Regions from separate parts of the Streptomyces sp. VTCC 41912 genome, predicted to be linked through region 1. Evidence: riboswitches for the same ligand, from Rfam matches in the RefSeq annotation. Region 1 holds a riboswitch; each other region holds the start of a gene.
What was found. Region 1 has a riboswitch for cobalamin ahead of cobN (cobaltochelatase subunit CobN). Riboswitches for the same ligand answer to the same signal wherever they lie in the genome.
Positions count from the first base shown of each region.

Region 2: it holds a riboswitch for cobalamin, as region 1 does, so the genes downstream of both, metE (5-methyltetrahydropteroyltriglutamate--homocysteine S-methyltransferase) here and cobN (cobaltochelatase subunit CobN) in region 1, are expected to answer to the same signal.
Region 3: it holds a riboswitch for cobalamin, as region 1 does, so the genes downstream of both, ACJ6WD_RS31870 (CoA-acylating methylmalonate-semialdehyde dehydrogenase) here and cobN (cobaltochelatase subunit CobN) in region 1, are expected to answer to the same signal.
Region 4: it holds a riboswitch for cobalamin, as region 1 does, so the genes downstream of both, ACJ6WD_RS25110 (HoxN/HupN/NixA family nickel/cobalt transporter) here and cobN (cobaltochelatase subunit CobN) in region 1, are expected to answer to the same signal.

Region 1 is NZ_JBJMAB010000003.1:351,149-356,101, reverse strand. It holds gene cobN (cobaltochelatase subunit CobN) at 1-2,561, opposite strand, end outside; cobalamin riboswitch at 2,594-2,746, opposite strand; gene cobG (precorrin-3B synthase) at 2,832-4,340, shown strand; gene ACJ6WD_RS06985 (precorrin-8X methylmutase) at 4,337-4,953, shown strand, end outside.
Region 2 is NZ_JBJMAB010000010.1:132,295-137,247, forward strand. It holds gene ACJ6WD_RS17365 (L-tyrosine/L-tryptophan isonitrile synthase family protein) at 1-856, shown strand, start outside; gene metE (5-methyltetrahydropteroyltriglutamate--homocysteine S-methyltransferase) at 1,012-3,330, opposite strand; cobalamin riboswitch at 3,514-3,707, opposite strand; gene ACJ6WD_RS17375 (3-hydroxybutyryl-CoA dehydrogenase) at 3,913-4,782, opposite strand; gene aceB (malate synthase A) at 4,779-4,953, opposite strand, start outside.
Region 3 is NZ_JBJMAB010000033.1:34,944-39,896, forward strand. It holds gene ACJ6WD_RS31860 (AMP-binding protein) at 1-334, opposite strand, end outside; gene ACJ6WD_RS31865 (acyl-CoA dehydrogenase family protein) at 525-1,670, shown strand; cobalamin riboswitch at 1,774-1,960, shown strand; gene ACJ6WD_RS31870 (CoA-acylating methylmalonate-semialdehyde dehydrogenase) at 2,161-3,660, shown strand; gene ACJ6WD_RS31875 (acyl-CoA dehydrogenase family protein) at 3,657-4,814, shown strand; gene ACJ6WD_RS31880 (enoyl-CoA hydratase/isomerase family protein) at 4,811-4,953, shown strand, end outside.
Region 4 is NZ_JBJMAB010000020.1:22,576-27,528, forward strand. It holds gene ACJ6WD_RS25095 (nucleoside/nucleotide kinase family protein) at 1-463, shown strand, start outside; gene ACJ6WD_RS25100 (MarR family winged helix-turn-helix transcriptional regulator) at 615-1,403, shown strand; gene ACJ6WD_RS25105 (alpha/beta fold hydrolase) at 1,400-2,248, shown strand; cobalamin riboswitch at 2,318-2,532, shown strand; gene ACJ6WD_RS25110 (HoxN/HupN/NixA family nickel/cobalt transporter) at 2,563-3,762, shown strand; gene ACJ6WD_RS25115 (VOC family protein) at 3,887-4,387, opposite strand; gene ACJ6WD_RS25120 (DoxX family protein) at 4,494-4,953, opposite strand, start outside.

The DNA.
Region 1 (4,953 bases):
CACAGGGACAGGCCGACCGACTCCGGCCAGTCACCGTTGTCCTCGCGGTAGCGGGTCAGCAGCGAGTCGGCGAGCGCCTGCCCGGTCTCCCAGGCCAGCCGCGACGGGACGGCCTTGGGGTCGACGGAGTAGAAGTTGCGGCCGGTCGGCAGGACGTTGACCAGGCCGCGCAGCGGCGAGCCGGACGGACCGGCCGGAACGAACCCGCCGTTCAGGGCGTGCACCGCGTGGTCGACCTCGGCCGTGGTGCCGGCCAGTCGCGGGACGACCTGCCGGGCCGCGAAGTCGAGGACGTCCGCGACCGCGGTCGGGTGCCCCTCGGCGACCCGGGCCACCGCGGCCGGGTCCCACTCCGCGTCCTCCATGGCCTGGACCAGTCCGCGGGCGACCGCCTCGGCTTCGTCGGCGGCGGTGCGGGTCGCGGCCGACTCGTCCAGGCCGAGCGCCTCGCGCAGCCCGGGCAGCGCGGAGGTGCCACCCCAGATCTGCCGGGCGCGCAGGATCGCCAGCACGAGGTTGACCCGGGCCTCGCCGACCGGGGCGGCGCCCAGGACGTGCAGGCCGTCGCGGATCTGCGCGTCCTTCACCTCGCAGAGCCAGCCGTCGACGTGCAGCAGGAAGTCGTCGAAGCCGTCGTCGTCCGGACGTGCCTCCAGGCCCAGGTCGTGGTCGAGCTTGGCGGCCTGGATCAGGGTCCAGATCTGCGCCCGGATCGCGGGCAGCTTGGCCGGGTCCATCGAGGAGATCGCGGCGTACTCGTCGAGCAGTTGCTCAAGCCGGGCGATGTCACCGTAGGAGTCCGCGCGGGCCATCGGCGGCACGAGGTGGTCGACGAGCGTGGCGTGCACCCGGCGCTTGGCCTGGGTGCCCTCGCCCGGGTCGTTGACCAGGAACGGGTAGACGAGCGGCAGGTCGCCGAGCGCCGCGTCCGGACCGCAGGCGGCGGAGAGGCCGGCGTTCTTGCCGGGCAGCCACTCCAGGTTGCCGTGCTTGCCGAGGTGGACCATGGCGTCGGCGCCGAACCCGCCGTCGGCGGTGGGGGTGGCGATCCAGCGGTAGGCCGCCAAGTAGTGGTGCGAGGGCGGCAGATCGGGGTCGTGGTAGATCGCGATCGGGTTCTCGCCGAAGCCGCGCGGCGGCTGGATCAGTATCAGCAGGTTGCCGCGGCGCAGCGCGGCCAGCACGATGTCGCCCTCGGGGTTGCGGCTGCGGTCGAGGAACATCTCGCCCGGCGGCGGGCCCCAGTGCTCCTCCACGGACTCCCGCAGCTCCTGCGGCAGCGTGCCGTACCAGCGGCGGTAGTCGGCGGCCGGGATGCGGACCGGATTGCGGGCCAACTGCTCCTCGGTCAGCCACTCCTGGTCGTGGCCACCGGCCTCGATGAGGGCGTAGATCAGCTCGTCGCCGTCGCCGGACGCCAGGCCGGGCACCGGCTCGGTACCGAAGTCGTAGCCCTCGGCCTTCAGCCGGCGCAGCAGCGCGACGGCGCTCGCCGGGGTGTCCAGACCGACCGCGTTGCCGATCCGGGAGTGCTTGGTGGGGTAGGCCGACAGCACCAGCGCCAGCCGCTTCTCGGCGGCCGGGATGTGGCGCAGCCGGGCGTGCCGGACGGCGATCCCGGCGACCCGGGCGGCCCGCTCGGCGTCGGCGACGTACACCGGCAGCCCGTCCTCGTCGATCTCCTTGAACGAGAACGGCACGGTGATCAGGCGCCCGTCGAACTCCGGCACGGCGATCTGCGAGGCGGCGTCGAGCGGGGAGAGGCCCTCGTCGTTCTCCTCCCAGGCGGCGCGCGCGCCGGTCAGGCAGAGCGCCTGCAGGATCGGCACGTCCAGGGCGGTCAGCGCGCCGGCGTCCCAGGACTCGTCGTCGCCGCCCGCGGAGGCTTCGGCGGGCTTGGTGCCGCCCGCGGCCAGCACGGTGGTGACGATGACGTCGGCGGCGCGCAGCTCCTCGATCAGCTCCGGCTCGGGGGCCCGCAGCGAGGCGACGTACAGCGGCAGCGGGCGACCGCCGGCCCGCTCGACCTGGTCGCACAGGTCGTGGATGAAGCGGGTGTTGCCGCTCATGTGGTGGGCGCGGTAGTAGAGCACCGCCACGGTCGGGCCGGTCGCCTCCGACGCCGGACGCTCCAGCGGGCCCCAGGACGGGGCGGCCGCGGGCGGCTCGAAGCCGTGGCCGCTGAGCAGAACGGTGTCGCTGAGGAAGCAGGCCAGCTGGGAGAGGTTGGCCGGACCGCCGTGCGCGAGGTAGGCGTGCGCCTCGGCCGCGATGCCGACCGGGACCGTGGACGCCTCCATGAGCTGGGCGTCGGGGGCCTGTTCGCCGGTGAGCACGACGACCGGGCGGTGCTGGCCCGCGGCCAGCAGCACGTCCAGGCCGTCCTGCCAGGCGCGGATGCCGCCGAGCAGCCGGACGACGACGAGGTCGGTGCCCTCGAGGAGTCCGGGGAGTTCGGCGACGTCGAGGCGGGCGGGGTTGGCGAGCCGGTACGGCACGGGACCCGTGGCCGCCCGGGCGCTGAGCAGATCGGTGTCGGACGTCGACAGCAGCAGGATCACGGCGCAGCCCTTCCTCGGGGTGTCCACGCCCCGGGTGGTCGTATGGACGGCGGGAGTTCCTGGCTCACCCGGCGGTGGCCGGGTTCACAGTGGCGGGACCGCGCCGGATTCTCACCGGGCTTCCTCCCTTGGCGCCGTCGCTGGCGTCCGGCGGGTCAGCCGACCCGCCGACCTGCATAGTAAGGGCTGCGGCCGCACCGCGGGAGCGGGCCTTTCGGAGCCGCCCTCCACGCCCCCCTCGCCACGGTTCCGGGCGAAACCGACGTAGGTATGCTCGCCGCCATGCCGCCCTCCCCCGCACCACGCCCCGACCGGGCCGAACCACCCGTTCGGGACCGCGGCGACGCCTGCCCGGGAGCGCTGCGGCTGCACCCCGCCGCCGACGGGAACCTGGCCCGAGTGCGGCTCCCCGCAGGGGACTTGACGGTCCGCCAGGCCACCGCCCTGGCGGACGCAGCGGAACGCCTCGGCGACGGGCACCTCTCGCTCACCTCCCGCGGCAACGTCGAACTGCGCGGCCTGCCCGACGACGGCGGCCGGCACCTCGCCGACCTCCTCGCCGACGCCGGGCTGCTGCCGTCCGTACGCCATGAGCGGATCCGCAACGTACTGGCCTCGCCGCTGGCCGGACTGGACCGGCACACCCCCTCCGACGTGCGGTTGTGGGCCCGGAACCTGGACGCGCTGCTGTGTGCGAGCGATGCCGCGACAGGACTTTCGGGCCGCTTCCTGTTCGTCCTCGACGACGGTCGGGGCGACGTGGCCGGCCTGGGCGGCGATGTGACCTTGCTCGCAGAATCCGGTCGACAGGACCCGCCGGCCGCCGGGTACGCACCGGGCGCCGCGTCCGGGTGGGGAGCGCTGCTCCGGGTCGGCGACGACCGGGCGGCACTGCGGATCGCGGCGGACGACGCCCCGCGGGCGGCCCTGACGGCCGCCGAGGTCTTCCTGGCCGCGGCCGCGGAGCGCGGCAGCGGCGCCTGGCGCGTCCGTGAGCTCCCCACCGCAGGACCGCTGACCGCCCAGGAGGTGCAGCGTGCGCTGCGGGCCGCGGGCATCGCCGCGGAGCACGTGGAACATCCGGCCGCCCCCGTCCCAGGGTCGGCCGCGCACTATGCCGATGCCACCGCCCCCGGCCCGGTCGAGGGGCCCGACGGTCGCCGCGCGCTGGCGGTCCTGGCACCGCTCGGCCGGCTGGCCGCGGCCCAGTGGCGGCTGCTGACCGCGACCGCCGCCGCGGACGGCGACGGCGAACTGCGCCTCACGCCCTGGCGCGGTGTCATCGTCCCCGGCCTGGCCGCCGCACCGGCGCACCGGCGGCTGCGCGAGTTCGCCGCCGCCGGCCTGATCACCGACCCGGCATCCCCCTGGCGCCGGGTCACCGCCTGCACCGGCCTGCCGGGCTGCGCCAAGTCCCTCACCGACGTGCGGAGCGATGCGGCGGGCGTGCTCGCCAGGGGCGAAACGGTTCCGGCGAACGGTTCGGGTGCGCCCGTCGGGCTGCCCGTGCACTGGTCGGGCTGCGAGCGGCGGTGCGGCCATCCGCACGGTGCCTGGGTCGACGTGCTGGCGACGCCCGACGGCTATCGGACCACCGCGATGTCTCCCAAGTCCCTTGCCCGACCGCCGGTTTCACGTGAAACAGCCGGGCCGGGCACCGTTTCACGTGAAACGCCCCGGCCGGGCGTCGTTTCACGTGAAACGCCGAGCGCATCCGCCGCCCCTCCGGCTGCCCCGCTCCCCTCCACCCCTCAACCCACCACCCCGAGGCCCCAGTGACCGCGTTCGACTACGAAAAGGACGGGGCGGCCATCTACCGCCAGTCCTTCGCCACCATCCGCGCCGAGGCGGATCTCTCCGCACTGCCCGCCGACGTCAGCCGGGTCGCGGTCCGGATGATCCACGCCTGCGGCATGGTCGATCTCGTCCGCGATCTGGCCTTCACCCCGGGCGTCGTGGCCAGTGCGCGCGCCGCGCTGCGGGCCGGTGCGCCGATCCTGTGCGACGCCACGATGGTCGCCAGCGGGGTGACCCGCAAGCGGCTGCCGGCGGACAACGAGGTGCTGTGCACCCTCGGCGACCCGTCGGTCCCGGAGCTCGCCGCGCGGATGGGCACCACACGCAGCGCTGCCGCCCTCGAACTGTGGCGGGACCGGATGGAGGGCGCCGTGGTCGCCTTCGGCAACGCGCCCACCGCGCTCTTCCGGTTCCTCGAAATGATCGAGGAGGGGGCGCCCCGCCCCGCCGCCGTCCTCGGCATCCCGGTCGGCTTCATAGGCGCGGCCGAATCCAAGGACGCGCTGATCGACCATCCGTCGAAGCTGGATCACATCGTGGTGCGCGGGCGGCGCGGCGGCAGTGCCATGGCCGCGGCCGCGATCAACGCCCTGGC
Region 2 (4,953 bases), on a different contig from region 1:
CCGGACAACCGACCAGGGCCCCGCCCCCGCCGAGAGGTTTCCGCACCAACTGCGCCAGATCGCCGACTTCGTACGCGACGACGCCCCCGTCACGTTCACCCTGCCCGGCTTCCCCTGCAAGTCCCCCAACCCCGCCAAAGTCCTCGGCCACCTCCCCGACCAGGGAGAACGACTCTCCCTCGGCTTCCTCAACACCCTCTGCACCGAGATCGAGCGGATCCACCCGCCCGGCGCCCGCATGGTCGTCTGCTCCGACGGACACGCCTTCGGCGACCTCGTCCGCGTCCCCGACGAGCACATCGACGCCTACGCCGACGAACTCCGCGCCCTCATAGGCCACGCGGGCCTGACCGGACTCTCCGTGTTCGACCTGCGCGACGTGTTCGGCGACCTCCCGCACGACACCAAGCGCGCCCACCTCCACAAGAGCTACGCCCCCACACTGGACGCCCTGCGCGCCGAGGTCCGCACCGACGACAACACCCTCGCCCTCTACCGTGGCATCACCCGCTTCCTCGTCGAGGACACCGCCGACCACGCGGGCACCCGCTCCGCCCTCCAGCGCGAGTGCCGGCAGCGCGCGTACGGCGTCATCCAGCGCAGCCGCGCCTGGGGCGACCTGATCGCCGACCACCACCCCCGCTCCGTACGCCTGTCCATCCACCCCCAGCCCGTCGGCGCCCGCAAGTTCGGCATCCGCCTGCTGGACGCGCCCGATGCCTGGACCACCCCCTGGCACTCGACAGCCCTTCGCCGCACCGACGGCACCTGGACCCTCATGACCCGGGCGAAGGCCGCCGAGTTGGGCCGCCTGATCGAGTGCGACGGCCGTCCCAGTCACTTCGAGCTGGACTGACGGGACCGGCGGGACTGATCGTCACGGCATCGGGCCCACGTGGTGGCGGCGCATGCCGGTGGAAGCAGGATGGGACCCCCTCGTGTGCCTCGGTCATGGCGGTGCTGTTCGGTGGGCCGGGACGCCACCAGCGTCCCGGCCCACCGGGGTCGGGATCAGGAGGCGGGCAGCTCACCCCGCACGGTGCGCGCCGCGGCGACCAGGTTCTCCAGCGAGGCGCGGGTCTCGGCCCAGCCGCGGGTCTTCAGGCCGCAGTCGGGGTTGACCCACAGTCGCTCGGCGGGGATCGCCTTCAGTCCGGTGCGCAGCAGTTCGGCGGCCTCCTCGGCGCTCGGCACGCGCGGGGAGTGGATGTCGTAGACCCCCGGCCCCGCCTCGCGCGGATAGCCGTGGGCGGCGAGTTCGCGGGCCACCTGCATGTGCGAGCGGGCGGCTTCCAGGCTGATGACGTCGGCGTCGAGGTCGTCGATGGCCTGGACGATGTCGCCGAACTCGGCGTAGCACATGTGGGTGTGGATCTGGGTGTCCGGCCGCACGCCCGCCGTCGACAGGCGGAACGCCTCGGTGGCCCAGGCGAGGTACGCCTCCCGGTCGGTGGCCCGCAGCGGCAGGGTCTCGCGCAGCGCGGGCTCGTCGACCTGGATGACCGAGCTCCCGGCCGCTTCGAGATCGTCGACCTCGTCGCGCAGGGCGAGTGCGACCTGCCGGGCGGTGTCGCCGAGGGGTTGGTCGTCGCGGACGAAGGACCAGGCGAGCATGGTGACGGGCCCGGTGAGCATGCCCTTGACGGGACGTCGGGTCAGCGACTGGGCGTACGTGGTCCAGCGGACGGTCATCGGCTCGGGGCGGGAGATGTCGCCGGCCAGGATCGGCGGGCGGACGTAGCGGGTGCCGTAGGACTGGACCCAGCCGCGCTGGGTGGCGAGGTAGCCGGTGAGCTGCTCGGCGAAGTACTGGACCATGTCGTTGCGTTCGGGCTCGCCGTGCACCAGCACGTCGATCCCGGTCGTCTCCTGGAAGGAGATGACCTCCTGGATCTCGGCCTTGATGCGCTCCTCGTAGCCGGCGGTGTCGATGCGGCCGGCACGCAGGTCGGCGCGGGCGGCGCGCAGTTCGTCGGTCTGCGGGAAGGAACCGATGGTCGTCGTGGGCAGCAGCGGCAGCCCGAGGTGGGCGCGTTGGGCGGCGGCCCGTTCGGTGTACGGCTGGGAGCGGCGGGCGTCGGCGTCGGTGACGGCGGCGATCCGGGCCCGTACGGCCGGGTCGTGGGTGATCGGCGAGCCCGCGCGGGAGGCGAGGGCGGCGCGGTTGGCCGCGAGTTCGCCGGTGATGGCGTCGGTGCCCTGGGCGAGGCCCTTGGCGAGGGCGACGATCTCGGCGGACTTCTGCTTGGCGAAGGCCAGCCAGCGCAGGATCTGCGGCTCGATGTCCCGCTCGACGGACGCGTCGAGGGGGACGTGGAGCAGGGAGCACGAGGCGGCCACGTCGACCCGGTCGGCGAGCCCGAGGAGGGTGCCCAGGGTGGACAGGGACTGGGGCAGGTCGTTGATCCAGATGTTGCGGCCGTTGACGACCCCGGCGACCAGGCGCTTGCCGGGCAGCCCGCCAACGGCGGCCAGGGCCTCCAGGTTGGCGGCCGCCGCCTCGGTGAAGTCGAGGGCGAGCCCCTCGACCGGTGCCTTGGCGAGCACCGGAAGGGCGTCGCCGAGGCGGTCGAAGTAGGAGGCGACGAGCAGCTTGGGCCGGTCGGTGAGGGCACCGAGGTCACGATAGGCACGCTCGGCGGCGTCGAGCTCGGCCGGGGTGCGGTCCTGGACCAGTGCGGGCTCGTCGAGCTGCACCCACTCGGCGCCGGCCGCGCGCAGGTCGGCCAGGACCTCGGCGTACACGGGCAGGAGCCGGTCCAGCAGGGTCAGCGGCTCGAAGTCCGCCGCTACGCCCGGGGCGGGCTTGGCGAGCAGGAGGTAGGTGACCGGGCCGACCAGGACCGGGCGGGCGGCCAGGCCGAGGGCGAGGGCTTCCTTGAGCTCGGCAACCTGCTTCGCGGAGTTCGCGGTGAAGTGGGTGTCGGGACCCAGTTCGGGGACCAGGTAGTGGTAGTTCGTGTCGAACCACTTGGTCATCTCCAGCGGCGCGACCTCCTGGGTGCCGCGGGCCATGGCGAAGTAGCCGTTCAGGGCGTGTGCCGCAACGGCGTCGCGGTGCCGCTCGGGGATCGCGCCGACCATGACGGTGGTGTCCAGGACGTGGTCGTAGTACGAGAAGTCGCCGGTCGGCACCTCGTGGATGCCGGCGTCGGCGAGCTGCTGCCAGTTGCTCCGGCGGAGTTCGGCGGCGGTGCCTCGGAGGGCGTCGGCGGTGACGCGGCCCTTCCAGTAGCCCTCGATGGCCTTCTTGAGTTCCCGGTGCTGACCCTGGCGGGGGTAGCCGTACACGGTGGCCCGTGCTGCCGCGGCTGCGGACTTGCTGGTCACGGAGATCTCCTTCGCGAGATGAATCCCTGGGGTCCCGGTGACGGGACGAGAGCGCGAAGGGAATGACGAACCGGACGGCAGCGACCCCGCGCGGCGAAGGCACGGTCGTTCCGTCTGGTGTGTACGCCGACCCGCCCTCGAGGTCACCGGGGTGTCCGCGCACGGAGTGGTCCGCGCGCGGGCAGTTGGCAGGTCTTCGGACTCGTGGGCACGCCCTCCTTCTCGGAGGACACCTACTGGCCGTCGCTTCCCGGGTCCGGTACCTCGGACCCAGTGCGTATGACGGCGGTCGTTCCCACTCACCGCTGCGGGGCAGTCCCGGATTCCCACCGGGTTCCCTCTTGCGACACCCCGCCTGGCGGACGGGGTGAACCAGCTGCTCCCGCCACCCTACGGGCTGTCGCCACGCCGTGACGAGGGCCGTCCAGGAATCGCAAAGTGAATCAGGACACCTGGGGGCGGAACACCGAAGGGGCGGGAAGCGCCGGTACGCGCGCTTCCCGCCCCTCCCCTGATCCGCTCACCGAAGACCCTCATCCCCGGTGGCGGTGCGGGCCCCTCAGCCCGTGTCCCATCAGGTCATCAGTCCTGCTCGTAAGGGTGGAACCCCCGGCCTGTCTTACGGCCGAGAAGCCCTGCCTCCACCATGCGCCGGAGCAGCGGCGGCGGGGCGTAGAGGGGTTCGCGGAACTCGGCGTACAGGGACTCCGCGATCGAGGCGACGGTGTCCAGGCCGATCAGGTCGGCGAGTTCGAGCGGTCCCATCGGGTGGGCGCAGCCCAGTTCCATGCCGGTGTCGATGTCGGCGGCGGTGGCGAAGCCGGATTCCGCCATGCGGATGGCGGAGAGGAGGTAGGGGATCAGCAGGGCGTTGACGACGAAGCCGGCGCGGTCCTGGGAACGGATGACCGTCCTGCCGAGCGTGCGGGTGGCGAAGTCCTCGACCGCGGCGGTGGTCTCGGCCGAGGTGTGCAGCGAGGACACCACCTCGACCAGCGGCATCACGGGGACCGGATTGAAGAAGTGCAGGCCGACAACCCGGTCCGCGCGGAGGGTCGACATGCCGAGCCGCATGATCGGGAGGGAGGAGGTGTTGGTGGCCAGGACGGCTGCCGGATCCTCGACGATCTTGTCGAGGGCGGCGAACACCTCGGTTTTGGCGTCCGGGTTCTCGACCACCGCCTCGATGACGAGCTGCCGGTCGGCCAGATCGTCCAGACTGCTGGTGAACACCATCCGGGCGAGCGCGTCCCGTGCCGCCGCCTGTTGCAGCTTTCCGCGCCGCACTGCCCGGTCGAGTGAGGCACTGATCCGGTCCCGGGCGGTGCGCGCAGCGGTCGCGTTCGCCTCGCAGACCACGGTGTCCAGCCCGGCGCGCGCACACACCTCGGCGATCCCGGCACCCATCTGCCCGCCGCCGACGACGCCGACGCGTTCGACGGCCGCGCTCACGCCCGGACCTCCGTCCGCCGCACGAGGTGGCGGGTGTAGGCATCCGGGGTGAAGAACATCGGTAGCTCGCCGGTCAGCGTGTTCCGCTCGAAGAGCGCGCGAATGTCGTCGACGGGCGCCCACGGGTACTCGGCCCCGAGCGCGGCGGTCTCCTCGTCGAGGACCCTTTCC
Region 3 (4,953 bases), on a different contig from region 1:
CCTTCATGACCGCGAGCCAGCAGGCGGCCAGCCAGGGCGTGGTGGGGCCGCGCAGCAGCACCCGGTTGCCCGGCACGACGCCCAACGGGCCGGTGAGGGCGTGCGCGATCGCGTCGACGCGTGCTTGCAACTCCCCGTAGGACCACGCCCGGCCGTGCGCGTCGCGGATCGCGGGGCGGTCCGGTCCCAGCCGGGCGATGGTGCCGTCGAGGAGTTCCGCCCCGCAGTTCAACCGGTCCGGATAGCCCAGGTCGGTGAGGTGCGGCCACTGCTCGGGCGGGGGTAGGCGGTCGCGCGCGAAGGTGTCGGTGTGGGCCGAGGACCGTAGCTCCATGCGGGGTGCGCCCCCTTGGGCCGGGTGGCCGCCGCGCGGCCGGGGAGGGGTGGTGGTCGGGTGCGGGGACCGGGGAGGACTGCCGTACGGATCCTCGTCAGCGTAACGTCATCGTGACGGCAGTCAACAGACCGCGATATCCGGCCGCCGGGCCGTCGCCGTGCCCGGTCCGCTACCAGGGAGCCGCCTCGTGACCGCATTCGCACTGGGACCGGAGGAACAGCAATGGTGCGCCGAACTGCGCGCCCGGACCGCCGAACGGCTGCGCCCCCTCGCGGAGCAGGGGCGAGGGGGCCGGGTCAACCGGCCCCTGGTCGCCGCCCTCGGCGAACTGGGCCTGCTCGCCCGGCTCTTCCCCGACGGCGGCAGCCCCAGGGCGCTGGACCTGTGCCTGCTGCGCGAATCGCTGGCGCAGGAGTGCACGGAGGCGGAGACCGCGCTGGCGCTCCAAGGACTGGGCACCTGCCCGATCCTCCAGTCCGGGACGGACGCCCAACGGGCCCGCTGGCTGCCGGAGGTGACGGCCGGCCGGGCCGTCGCGGCCTTCGCGCTGAGCGAGCCGGGCGCGGGCTCGGACGCCGCGGCGCTCGCCCTGACGGCCGCGCCCGACGGGCCCGGCCGCTGGCGGCTCACCGGTGAGAAGTGCTGGATCTCCAACGCCCCCGAGGCCGACTTCGCCACCGTCTTCGCCCGCACCGGCGGTGCCGACGGCGCCCGCGGCATCACCGCCTTCCTCGTCCCGGCCGACCGCCCGGGGCTGGGCGGCGAACCGTTGGACATGCTCAGCCCGCACCCCATCGGCACCCTGGTCTTCGACGGCACGCCGGTGACCGACGCGGACGTGCTCGGTGACGTGGGCGGCGGGTTCGGGGTGGCGATGCGCACGCTGAACCTCTTCCGGCCGAGCGTGGGCGCCTTCGCGGTCGGCATGGCGCAGGCCGCGTTGGACGCCGCGCTGGCGCATGCCGGGACGCGCACCGCGTTCGGCGGGCCGCTCAGGGAACTCCAGTCCGTCGGCCACCGACTGGCCGAGATGGCCACCCGCGTCGAGGCCGCCCGCCTCCTGGTCTACGCGGCAGCGGCCGCCTACGACCGCGGCGCCCCGGACGTCGCCCGCCGCTCGGCCATGGCCAAGCTCCTGGCCACCGAGACCGCACAGGAGGTCGTCGACGCCGCCGTCCAGATCCACGGCGCCCGCGCGCTGCGCCGCGGCCACCTGTTGGAACACCTCTACCGCGAGGTCCGCGCACCCCGCATCTACGAGGGTGCCACGGAGGTCCAACGCTCCCTCATCGCGAAGGAGTTGTACCGCGACGCCGGTCGCCAGCCGGTCTGAGGTGCCGCTGCGCACGAGACCGTGCCGGCCTCGCGGTGGGCCGATTCCCGGTGCGTCGGGTGTCGCCGAGGGCCGTCGAGGGTGGACTTACTAGGACGTCCAACTATATCGTCGTGACCAAGGCCCGCGGTGCAGGGAAGCCGGTGCGATTCCGGCGCGGTCCCGCCACTGTGACCGGGGAATGCGCTCCCCGAACGAGACCGGCCACTGACGGAGCAGTCCGTCGGGAAGGCCGGGGAGCGCGTGCTGATCCGGGAGTCAGGATACCGGCCGCGGGATGTTCCGTGTTGTCCACGAGGATGGAGCAGACACGCATGGCACCGGCATGCACCCGCGCCCCCGACCGGCGGATCCGACGGGTGCCGCGCACCGACCTCTGACGGTCACCCGGCCCCTGCGCATCCCGCGCCGCCCGCACGCGCCGCTGTTCGGCGACCGTGCCGGGCCGGCGCGCCATCCCCGGATCTCACCTGACGGAGAGCAGGCATCCATGGTCCGTGAACTGGCACATCTCATCGGCGGCAAGCAGACCCCGGGCGCCTCGGGGACCTACGGCGACGTGCACGACCCCAACACCGGCGCCGTCCAGGCCCGGGTGCCGCTCGCCGGCCGCGCCGAGACCGAGGCGGCGATCACCGACGCCGCCGGGGCCCAGCACGCGTGGGGCGAGTGGAACCCGCAGCGCCGCGCCCGGGTGCTGCTGAAGTTCCTCCAACTCATCGACGGGGAGCGGGAGTCGCTGGCCCGGCTGCTGTCGTCCGAGCACGGCAAGACCGTCGCCGACGCCCACGGCGACCTCCAGCGCGGCCTGGACGTGGTGGAGTTCGCCGCCGGTATCCCCCATCTGCTCAAGGGCGAGTTCACCGACAACGCCGGCAGCGGCATCGACGTGCACTCCCTGCGCAGCCCCATCGGCGTCACCGCCGGCATCACCCCGTTCAACTTCCCCGCGATGATCCCGCTGTGGCAGGCAGCCCCCGCCCTGGCCTGCGGCAACTCCTTCATCCTCAAGCCCTCCGAACGCGCTCCCTCGGTGCCGCTGCGGCTCGCCGAACTGTTCCTGGAGGCGGGGCTGCCACCGGGCGTCCTCAACGTCGTCAACGGCGGCAAGGAAGCGGTCGACACCCTGCTCACCGACCCCAGGGTCGGGGCCCTGGGCTTCGTCGGTTCGACCCCGATCGCGGCGCACCTGTACGCCACCGCCGCCGCGCACGGCAAGCGGGCCCAGTGCTTCGGCGGCGCCAAGAACCACCTGGTCGTGATGCCGGACGCCGACCTGGACCAGGCCGTCGACGCGCTGATCGGCGCGGGCTACGGCTCGGCGGGGGAGCGCTGCATGGCGATCTCCGTGGCCGTCCCCGTCGGCGAGGCCACCGCCGACGCCCTGGTGGAGCGGCTCAAGGAACGCGTCGGGCGGCTGCGCGTCGGCCGCAGCGACGACCCCGAGGCCGACTTCGGCCCGCTCGTCAGCCGCGAGGCCCTGGACCGGGTGCGCCGCTACGTCGACATCGGCGTCAACGAGGGCGCCGAACTGGTCGTGGACGGACGCGGGTTCACCCTCCCCGGACACGAGGACGGCTTCTTCGCGGGCCCCTCGCTCTTCGACCGCGTCGCCCCGCAGATGCGCGTCTACCGGGAGGAGATCTTCGGGCCCGTCCTGTGCGTCGTGCGGGCCGCGGACTACGAGGAGGCGCTGCGGCTGCCCAGCGAGCACCCGTACGGCAACGGCGTGGCGATCTTCACGCGGGACGGGGACACCGCCCGCGACTTCACCCGCCGGGTGAACACCGGCATGATCGGCGTCAACGTGCCCATTCCGGTGCCGGTGGCCTACCACACCTTCGGCGGCTGGAAGCGTTCGGGCTACGGCGACCTGGGCCAGCACGGGCCGGACGCGATCCGCTTCCACACCCGCACCAAGACCGTCACCTCGCGCTGGCCCTCCGGGACCAAGGAGGGCGCGAGCTTCACCCTCCCGACGATGGGATGAGCGCCGTGCCCACCACCCTGCTCACGGAGGACCAACTCGCCCTCGTCGAAGCCACGTTGGACTTCACCCAGGACCACCTCGCCCCGCACGCCGTCGCCTGGGACCAGGCCAAGCACTTCCCCCTCGACGTGCTGCGCAAGGCCGCGGGCCTGGGCCTGGGCGGCCTCTACGTGCGCGAGGAACACGGCGGCAGCGGACTGAGCCGCACCGACGGGGTGCTGATCGTCGAGACCCTGGCGTCCGGCTGCCCGTCCATCGCCGGGTTCGTCTCGATCCACAACATGGTCGCCTGGCTGATCGACCACTACGGCGACGCCGCGCAACGCGAACGCTGGCTGCCGCGCCTGTGCGCCATGGAGGACCTGGGCAGCTACTGCCTGACCGAACCGGGCGCCGGCTCGGACGCCGCCGCCCTGCGCACCCGCGCGGTGCGCGACGGCGACCACTACGTCCTCACCGGCGTCAAGCAGTTCATCTCGGGCGCCGGCGCCTCCCAGACGTACCTCGTCATGGCCCGCACCGGCGACGACGGCGCGCGCGGCGTCTCCGCCTTCCTCGTCGACAAGGACGATGCCGGCCTGTCGTTCGGCCCCAACGAGAAGAAGATGGGCTGGAACGCCCAGCCGACCCGACAGGTCGTCCTCGACCGGGTGCGGCTGCCCGCCGACCGGCTGCTCGGCCACGAGGGCGAGGGCTTCCGCATCGCCATGAGCGGGTTGAACGGCGGCCGGCTCGGCATCGCCGCCTGCTCCCTCGGCGGCGCCCGCGCCGCACTGGACCGCAGCCTGGTCCACCTCGCCGACCGCGAGGCGTTCGGCGGGCGCCTGCTGGACGCGCAGGCACTGCAGTTCCGGCTCGCCGACATGGCGACCGAACTCACCGCCGCCCGCGCCCTGGTCCACCAGGCCGCCCACGCCCTGGACCGCGGCGACCCGCAGGCGCCGCAACTCTGCGCGATGGCCAAGCGGTTCGCCACCGACACCGGCTACGCGGTCGCCGACCGGGCCCTGCAACTGCACGGCGGCTACGGCTACCTCAGCGACTACGGCATCGAAAAGATCGTCCGAGACCTGCGGGTCCACCAGATCCTGGAAGGAACCAACGAGATCATGCGCGTCATCGTCGCCCGCGGCCTGACGGAGGCACTGCGGTGACCGGCTCCGACGACCCCGTCCTCCTGACCGGAGAGGGCCGCACCGCCCGCATCACCCTCAACCGGCCCCGCGCCGTCAACGCCCTGACCCACCCCATGGTCGACCGCATCGACGCCGCGCTGACCGCCTGCGAGACGGA
Region 4 (4,953 bases), on a different contig from region 1:
GCGCCGCCTGGACCGCACGGACCGCAAGGGCGCGCCGGACACCTTCGACCCGGCCGGCTACGCCGCCCTGCTGACCCGGCTGCGCTCCCCGGAACCCGGCACGCCCGTCTACGCGCCGGCCTTCGACCGCCGCATCGAGGAGCCGGTCGCCGGCAGCATCCCGGTCGCGCCGCACATCCCGCTCGTCATCACCGAGGGCAACTACCTCCTGCTGCACTCCGACCCCTGGGCACGGATCCGCGAACTGCTCGACGAGGCGTGGTACATCGAACTGGACGCCCAGGAGCGGGTGCACCGGCTGATCGACCGGCACGAGCGGTTCGGCCGCCTGCGGGTCGACGCCGAGGACTTCGTCCGCACCTCCGACGAGGCCAACGCCCGCCTGGTGGCGGCCACCCGCCCCCGCGCCGACCTCGTCGTCTCCTTCACCGACGACGAGGCGCCGCCCCCGCTGGACGACTGACCCCGCCCGACTCCGCCCCGCCACACGGCACTTCACCGACCGACGCCGGCGCCTCAACACCCCTTCCGAAATGACATCGCGGATGTCATCATGACAGCAAGGGTGTCATCGGGGTGAAGGGGAACGGGACATGAAGGGGGCTGAGGGGACCATGGGGCGAGACGCGAGGCGGGACACCACGGCGGCCGTAGCAGGAGCTGCTGAAGAAGCCGGAGAAGCCGGAGAGACCGAAAAGGCCGAAGCAGCCCAGGAAGTCGGAGAAGAAAGCGGGGATTCCGCAGGGGAAGCCGCACAGGGGGATGTAGGCGGGGGTGCGCACGGGGGTGCGCACGGGGCTGCGGAGACCGCCGAGGAGCTGCTGTACGACGTCATCCGGCGGCTGCGGCCGCTGCAACGGACGATCGTGCGCGCGGCGGAGCGCACGCTGGACGGCACCGGCCTGACCGCCGGCGAACGCACCCTCCTCGACGCGCTGCGCGCCCACGGGCCGCGCACCGTGCCGCAGTTGGCGCGCTCCCTCGACCTGGACCGCCAGCCGGTGCAGCGCTGGGTGAACCACGCGGCGGAGCTGGGCCTGGTCGTGACGACCGCCAACCCCGCGCACCGCCGCTCGTCGCTGATCCGGCTCACCGACGAGGGCACGGCGATGATGCGCGGGGTCCAGGAGGCCGAGGCGGGGAAACTCCGCCGCGGGCTCGCCGACCTGTCCGCCGGGGAGGTCCGCACGGCGCTGCGGGTGCTGGACCGGATCGGTGAGGAATTCCGGCACTTGGCGGACGGCTCGCGCGTTCCCCCGGAGGAAAGCGGCGATCCCGAAGAGCGGGACACCGCCGCCCCGGTCACCGCACAGGTCCCCATACCGTCTCGAACGGGTCACCGACCAGCGGTGCCCACCCGTCCGACCGACCGCCCCACGCGCACAGAACGGCCCGCAGAATGACCCACGACTTCCAGGCATGGTCCGAGATCGACAACGACACCGTGCCGGTCGACGACGGCGAGCTGTTCTACGAGTCGGCCGGCTCCGGCCCCGCGGTGGTGCTCCTGCACGACGGGATGCTCGACCAGCACATGTGGGACGAGCAGTTCGCCTGGTTGGTCAACTCCGGGCTGCGGGTGGTCCGCTACGACTTCCGCGGCCACGGCCTGTCCTCCACGGTGGCCGGCGACTGGGCCAACCACGACGACCTGGTGACCCTGCTGGACGCACTCGACATACCGAGCGCCGTCCTCGTCGGCCTCTCGCACGGCGCCCGGGTGGCACTGGACACCGCGCTCGCCCACCCCGACCGGGTCACGGCCCTCTTCCTCGCCTCCCCCGGCATCAGCGGTCGCGCCTTCACCGACCCCTTCCTGCTGGAGCACATCCGGGAGCAGGTCGCCGCGATCGACGCACCGGACGGCGTCGAGCGGTTCGTGGAGCACTTCCTGCGGATGTGGGTGGACGGGCCGCACCGCACGCCGTCCGTCGTGCACCCCGGCTTCCGGGAGCGGATGCGCGCCTCCGCGTCCGCCAATGTCGAGGTGCATGCCGACGGTGCGGGCGCCGGCATGCCCCTGGAGGTCGGCGCCTTCGACCGCCTGGGCGAGATCCGGGTGCCGACCACCGTCCTCGACGGCGACCTCGACTCCTCCGACATCTCGGCGAACGCCCACGCCATAGCGCTCGCGGTCCCCGGCGCCCGCCGGATACGCGTGCCCGCCGCAGGCCACATGGTCAACTTGGAGAACACCCCGCTCTTCGACCACGAACTGCACACGTTCCTCTCCGCCCTGGCCCTGTGATCCGAGCCGCCGGCACCCGGTGGCGGCCCGCACCGGCCACCGGGCGTGGCCGGTTCTCACCGGTGCCCGCTACAGTGACCGGGCCGTGGTGCTCGGGAAGACCGGTGCTGGACCTCGTGTCCGAAGCCGGCGCGGCCCTCGCCACTGTGATCGGGGAGTTTCCGCCCCTCTGCGTGCGCGCCCAGCGCGCGCACGGCGCCACTGACCGCAGCCTGCGGCCGGGAAGGCGGGGCGGACGCGGGCACCCGTAAGCCAGGAGACCGGCCACGGCATCTCACGAAATCATCCACGAGGTGCTGGAGCGTGATGGCCGGATGGCCCTGTCCACTGATACCCCGGACGATTCCCCTTCGTCCCGCAAGTCCCCCCTCCTCGGCATACCCGGCTCCCCCGGGTCGTTCCGCTGGCAACGTCGCGACACGGTCCGCACCGCGGGTCTGATGGCCGTGATCGCGGCACTGCACGTCGTCGCCTTCGGCGTGCTCTTCCTCCTGGTCGTGCCGGGCCACTACACCGTCGGCAGCCAGGTGTTCGGTGCCGGGCTCGGCATCACCGCCTACACCCTGGGCATGCGGCACGCCTTCGACGCCGACCACATCGCGGCGATCGACAACACCACCCGCAAGCTGATGGCCGACGGCAAGCGGCCCGTCTCGGTGGGCTTCTGGTTCGCCCTCGGCCACTCCAGCGTGGTGGTCGTGATGGCCGCGCTGGTGGCGGGCGGCGCCCAACTCGCCGGCACGCTGATGAGCGACGGCTCCCGCGCGCACCAGACGCTCGGCCTCGTCGGCACGACCGTCTCCGGCACCTTCCTGTACCTCATCGCGGCCCTCAACCTGGTCGCCCTGCTCGGCATCCTGAAGGTGTTCCGGGCGATGCGGGCCGGCACGTACGACGAGCGGGAGCTGGAAGCCCAGTTGGATTCCCGCGGCTTCATGAACCGCATCCTGGGGCGGCTCACCAAGTCCATCAGCCGCCCCGGCCAGATGTACCCGCTGGGCTTCCTCTTCGGGATCGGCTTCGACACCGCGACCGAGGTGACGCTGATGGTGATGGCGGGCAGCGGCGCCGCGGCGGGCCTGCCCTGGTACGCGATCCTCTGCCTGCCGCTGCTGTTCGCCGCCGGGATGAGCCTGTTCGACACCCTCGACGGCACGTTCATGAACTTCGCGTACCAGTGGGCGTTCGCCAACCCGGTGCGCAAGGTCTACTACAACCTCACCATCACCGGGCTGTCGATCGCGGTCGCGTTCCTCATCGGCACCATCGAGCTGGTGACCGTCCTGCACGACAAGCTCGGCCTCGACGACCCGCTGACCGGCGGGATCTCCTCGCTCGACCTGAACAACGTGGGCTTCGTCATCGTCGGCCTGTTCGTCGTGGTGTGGGCGGCGGCGCTGGCGTACTGGCGGCTGGGCGGCGTCGAGAAGCGCTGGGTCGCCCGCGCCGAGGACCCGCCGGCCACCGCGGACGCCCTCCCGGCGCCCCGCACGCAGGGGCCCGACGCCCCCTAGTCCCGGCCCCCGCACCCGCACCCGCACCCGCACCCGCGGAACGCCACGACCGCGTGGCGCGGCCGTCCCCACTGCCCGTGGGGAACGGTCGCGCCACGCGGTCGGTGCGCGTGCGGGCCGCGCCTCAGGTGGCCGAGCCGGCCGCCGCGCCGGTCAGCAGGTCCGGGCCCCAGCGCTCCAGCGCCGCCGCCAGGTCGAGCGGCCGCAGCCGGTCCGCCTCGTCCGCGCCCGGCCAGTCCGCCCGGGGCACCCGCCACATCACCTCGAACTCGTTGCCGTCCGGGTCCCGGGCGTAGAGCGACTTCGAGACCAGGTGGTCGGTGGCGCCGACCAGCGCGCCCCGCTCCCGCAGCCGCGCCGCGATCGCCGCGAGGTCACCGAGGGTCCCGACCTCCCAGGCCAGGTGGTAGAGCCCGATCCGGCCGTTTTCCGGCCCCGGGGCATCGGGGCCCACCGCGAACAGGCCCAGGTCGTGGTCGTTGTCCGAACCGGGCGCGCTCAGGAAGGCCGCCCGCCCCGGAATCTCCACGTCCACCGTGAACCCCAGCACCTCGGTGTAGAACGCCACCGACCGTGCCACCTCGCGGATGTACAACACCGCATGGTTCAGCCGCCGAACCGCCATCACGCCTCCACTCTTCCGTCACGCCGCACGTCGCTCCCCCGCCGTTCCCCCGTCGTTGCCCGCCGCCACGGCCCGGACCGCGCCCGTGCCCCGGCGGCCCCCGGCGTCACTTCCGGATCAGCAGCGTGGCCGCCGCGAGCACCACGCTCAGGACGAGCGCTCCCACCCCGTAGGCCAGCCGGTGCGCGCGCAGGCCCGGCAGGAAGCGGTCGACGGCGTAGCGGCCGGGCCCGGTCAGCGCCAGCGCGGCCGCGCCGGTGGCGAGCAGCAGTTCGTACTCCACGCCCTCGGGCGCGAAGAAGCCGCCGCCCCACTTCACCGCCAACGCGTTGATCATCGTGCCGACCACCGCCGCGCCGGCGAGCGGCGTCAGCAGGCCGAGCACCAGCCCGAGCCCGCCCAGCGTCTCGGTGAGCCCGGCGCACACGGCCATCGCCTTGCCCGCCGGGTAGCCGCTCGCCTCGAAGAACTTGCCGGTCCCGTCGAGCCCCGGACCGCCGAACCAGCCGAACAGCTTCTGGCTGCCGTGCGCCGCCATGGTCAGCCCGAGGACCAGCCGCAGCAGG